DNA from 2 places in the Lysobacter sp. F6437 genome. Region 2 is predicted to be linked to the other one. Evidence: riboswitches for the same ligand, from Rfam matches in the RefSeq annotation. Region 2 holds a riboswitch; the other holds the start of a gene.
The links. A riboswitch is a leader RNA that binds a small molecule or an ion and turns the genes downstream of it on or off. The one in region 2 is predicted to bind cobalamin.
Positions count from the first base shown of each region.

Region 1: another riboswitch for cobalamin. It lies ahead of ACT9F5_RS13345 (ribonucleoside-diphosphate reductase subunit alpha); the one in region 2 lies ahead of btuB (TonB-dependent vitamin B12 receptor).

Region 1 is NZ_JBQWRB010000005.1:56,154-58,606, reverse strand. Features, by position in the region: gene ACT9F5_RS13350 (phosphoglycerate kinase) at 1-512, opposite strand, end outside; cobalamin riboswitch at 693-1,005, shown strand; gene ACT9F5_RS13345 (ribonucleoside-diphosphate reductase subunit alpha) at 1,336-2,453, shown strand, end outside.
Region 2 is NZ_JBQWRB010000003.1:193,215-195,667, reverse strand. Features, by position in the region: gene ACT9F5_RS11110 (GAF domain-containing protein) at 1-89, shown strand, start outside; gene ACT9F5_RS11105 (TfoX/Sxy family DNA transformation protein) at 86-454, shown strand; cobalamin riboswitch at 506-731, shown strand; gene btuB (TonB-dependent vitamin B12 receptor) at 884-2,453, shown strand, end outside.

The sequences.
Region 1 (2,453 bases), on a different contig from region 2:
TCGGCCATCAGCAGCGGGCCGCCGGCGGCGACTTTCGCATGCCTGATGACGCCGTGGGTCGAGGCCTGCGCGCGGTGGGCGGTGCCGAACGCGTCCATCACGAATACGTCGCACAACCCCGCATAGGCCTTGGCCAGCGCTTCGTCGTCCTTCTTCTCGCCGACGTTCATGCGGCAGTTTTCCAGCAGCACCAGCTGGCCCGGCTTGACGTCGACGCCGCCAACCCAGTCCTTGACCAGCGGCACCTCGATGCCGAGCAACTGCGACAGGCGCTCGGCGACCGGCTGCAGCGATTCGTGCTCGCTCCAGACGCCTTCGCTGGGGCGGCCGCGGTGCGACATCACCATCACCGCCGCGCCCTTGTCCAGCGCCAGCTTCAGGGTCGGCAACGCCGCCGTGATGCGCTGCTCCGAAGTGATGCGACCGTCCGCGTCGATCGGCACGTTGAGATCCTCGCGGATCAGCACGCGCTTGCCGGAAAGGTCGAGGTCGGTCATGCGGACGATGGTCATCGATTGGGCGCCTTGGAGTCTCCCCGTCATGGAGAGGTTGGGTGGGAAGGGCCGCAGGCCCGGGCGATCACGGCTGCGGAGGCGTGCATTGTCCCGCCGGCGCCGTTCCGGGGCAAATCCCGGCACGATGCAGGACGATCAACGGATCACAACATTTTGTGTTGACGACGCGAAATATCGCGCTATGTTGTGGTTGTCGGTGCCGGCCTCGCGGCTGGCTTAAAACGGGAAGCCGGTGCGGGCTGCTCACATGAGCATGTCCAATTCCGGCGCTGCCCCGCAGCGGTAGTGGAAACGAAAGCCGTCATGGCACTGGGCAAACGCCCGGGAAGCGACGGCCGGTAGGTGGAACTGGTTTGTTGTAGGAGCGGCTTCAGCCGCGATCTGGAATCGGACGAACGACCGGGCATCCGATCGCGGCTGAAGCCGCTCCTACAGATAACGCCAGTTCCAGGTCCAGAGCCCGAAGACCTGCCGACAGCCGCGCGATGCACACCGCGCGGTGAACGGCCAGGGAGTCTCCGGACTCCGCGCCCGCGGGGGCGTGGTCGTGCGATCGATGTCGGGCCTGCGCCATGCAGGCCGCCGGTCGATGGCATGCGCGCCTCCGTGCGCCGTCCTTCGAGGGAAGGCCGGCGACCCGTGCTTCATGCACCGGAGTCACGCCATGACCACCGATACCCCCGCCGCAGTTGCGACCGACGGCACCGACACGCCCGACCTTGCCAACTCCATGAGCGGCACTGTCACTACCGCCACCGCATCGACGCCCACCACCGACGCCCCCGGCCTGACCCTGACCCCGCCCGCCGCCGCCTTCAGCATGGCGGTGACCAAGCGCAATGGCGGCCGCGAGCCGGTCGACCTCAACAAGATCGTGCGCGCGATCACCCGCTGCAGCGACGACCTGTACGCGATCGACCCGATGCGCGTCGCCACCCGCACCATCTCCGGCCTCTACGACGGCGCGAGCACCCGCGAGCTCGACGAACTGTCGATCCGCACCGCCGCGCTACTGACCGCCGAGGAGCCCGAGTACGGCCGCCTCGCCGCGCGGCTGCTGGCCGGGGTGATCGAGAAGGAAGTCGCGGCGATCGACATCAATGCGTTCTCGCAGTCGGTGCAGCGTGGCCATGAGCTGGGCGTGATCAACGCGCGCCTGCTCGGCTTCGTGCAGGCCAATGCGCGCAAGCTCAACGACGCCATCGACAACACCCTCAACAACCGCTTCGACTACTTCGGTTTGCGCACGCTGTACGACCGCTACCTGCTGCGCCACCCGACCGCGCGCACGGTGATCGAAACCCCGCAACAGTTCTTCCTGCGCGTGGCCTGCGCGCTCAGCGAGGACGTCGGCGATGCACTGGCGCTGTACCGGCGGATGGCGCAGCTGGACTACATTCCGTCGTCGCCGACGCTGTTCAACTCGGGAACCACCCACGAGCAACTGTCGTCGTGCTTCCTGCTCGACTCGCCCGAGGATTCGCTGGAAAGCATCTACCAGCGCTACATGGACGTGGCCAAGCTGAGCAAGTTCAGCGGCGGCATCGGCCTGAGCTACAGCCGCATCCGCTCGCGCGGCTCGCTGATCCGCAGCACCAACGGCCTGAGCAACGGCATCGTGCCGTGGCTGAAGACGCTCGACGCCTCGGTCGCGGCGGTCAACCAGGGCGGCAAGCGCAAGGGCGCGGCCTGCGTCTACCTGGAGCCGTGGCACGCCGACGTCGAGGAGTTCCTGGAGTTGCGCGACAACACCGGCGACGAGGCGCGGCGCACCCACAACCTCAACCTCGCCAACTGGATTCCCGACGAGTTCATGCGCCGGGTCGAGGCGGACGCGATGTGGTCGCTGTTCGACCCGTACAAGGTGCCGGCGTTGACCGACCTGTTCGGCGAAGCCTTCGACCGCGCCTACGCCGCCGCCGAGGCCGCCGGTCTCGC
Region 2 (2,453 bases):
TCGACAGCCCCGAACCCGATCGCTTCGATGCCGACGACCAACGCGGCCTGGAAGCGATCGCACGTGCCTACCTGGAGTCGCTGGCATGAGTGAGACGCAGAAGTTGCGCAACATCGGCCCGAAGTCCTCGGCGTGGCTGCGCCAGGTCGGGCTGCACACGCGCGAGGAGATCGAGGAGGCCGGTGCGGTCGAGGCGTTCATGCGGGTCAAGCGCGCCGGCTTCAAACCGACACTCAACCTGCTGTACGCGATCGAAGGCGCACTGTGCGACTGCCACTGGCAGGAGGTGCCCGATGCGCGCCGGCAGGAACTGGTCAGCGCCGCCGAAGCCGCAATCGAGCAACTGCCGCCACCGCGGCACAAGCCGCCGGCCGGGCCGGTCACGACCACGGTGCTGGCCGCCGACACCGTGCCGACCAAGCCCGATCCCGACGCGCCCTGGCGCCGCAACTGACCGCGTCAGTAGCCGCGCGCCATCTTTTGCGCCGGGCAATACCCATCGCTTAGACTGCGTGCGCTTCGAGGTGACCCGGCGGCGTCCTGCCAACGGGTTGAAACGGGAAGCCGGTGACGCCGTCCAGGCCAGTCCGGCACTGCCCCCGCAACGGTAAGCGAGCCCAAGCCGCGGCTCACCGCCACTGTGCAATCCACTGCATGGGAAGGCGCCACGGCCGGTGTCGACAACGACGCCACTCGCGAGTCCGGAGACCGGCCTTGGCGCAGGGTTTGAACCCAATGGTTCCGACCCATGACGGTTGCGATGCGGCGGGCATTGCGGCGACGACGCCGGTGCTCGTCCGAACGTTTTCGCAGCAGGTCCCTCCTCCACGCAGCTTCCCGAAAGCCCGGCACGGCGATTTCCGTGTGCGTTGGAGAACCATCGATGCAATCCCGTTCGCTGTCCCTGGCCATCGCGGCCGCCCTCGCCCTCCCCGTTCTGGCATCCGGCGGAACTGCGCATGCCGCGGCCGCGGCCCAGTCGGCTACCGACCTCGATGGCGTGGTGGTCACCGCCACCCGCACCGCGATCGATGTCGATACCGCGCTGGCGCCGGTCGAAGTGATCGACCGCGCCGAGATCGAGCGCAGCCAGGCGCGCTCGCTGCCGGACCTGCTGGCGGGCCGCGCCGGGGTGTCGATGTCCAGCCAGGGCGGCGACGGCAAGCTGACCACGCTGTTCCTGCGAGGCAGCGAGTCCGACCACGTGGTGGTGCTGATCGACGGCATCCGCATCGGCTCGGCAACCTCCGGGCTGGTGTCGCTGCAGAACCTGCCGTTGGCGCTGATCGAACGCGTCGAGATCGTCCGCGGCCCGCGCTCCAGCCTGTACGGCAGCGAGGCGATTGGCGGGGTGATCCAGATCTTCACCCGTCGCGACGGCGACGCCGGTTACGCGCCGCGTGCGCATATTGGTGGCGGCAGCCACGGCGCGCACGAATTCGGCGTCGGCTTCGGCGGGCGCGGCGACCGCGCGTGGTTCGGTGCCGACTACGAGTTCCGGCGTACCGAAGGTTTCAATTCCTGTGACGTCGCCACGCCGGACCCGTTCGCCGGTGGCTGCTTCATCAGCGCACCCGAGCCCGACCTCGACGGCTACATCCAGAACGCCCTGGCCCTGCGCGCGGGCATCGACCTCAACGACGCCTGGCAACTGAGCACGGTGGCCCTGCGCAGCGAGGGCGAGAACGACTTCGACGGCGACTTCACCAACCGTTCCGAGACCGTGCAACAGGTGGTCGGCGGCAGCGTGCGCTGGCGGCCGTCCGACGCATTGCAGCTGAAGCTGACCGCCGGCCGTAACGTCGACGCCTCCGAGCAGTTCAAGGACGACGCCAACCTCGGCTACTTCGATACCGACCGCGACAGCGCCACACTGCAGGGCGACTTCGGCTTCGGCGAACGGCAGCTGCTCAGCGCCGGTATCGACTGGTTGCGCGACCGCGTCGCCGGCAGCACCACCTATGACGAAAGCGAACGCAGCAACCGCGCCGCGTTCGCGCAGTACCAGGGACGTTTTGGCGCGCAGTCGCTGCAGGCCAGCGTGCGTCGCGACGACAACGAGCAGTTCGGCGGCCACACCACCGGCAGCGCGGCCTGGGGCATGGAGTTCGCCGACGGCTGGCGGATCAGCGCCGGCTACGGCACCGCATTCAAGGCACCGACCTTCAACGAGCTGTACTACCCGTTCTTCGGCAATCCGGCGTTGCGCCCGGAAGAGTCCGAGAGCGCCGAACTCGGCCTGGCGTGGCGTGGCGGGCAACTCGATGTGCACCTGGATGCGTTCCAGAGCGACGTCGACGACCTGATCACGTTCGACGCCGCGATCAACCTGCCCAACAACATCGATCGCGCCCGCATGCGCGGCGCCGAACTCGGCATCGATACCGGCGTCGCACAATGGCAGGTGGCCGCCAGCATCAGCTACCTCGACACCGAAAGCCTGACCGGCTTCA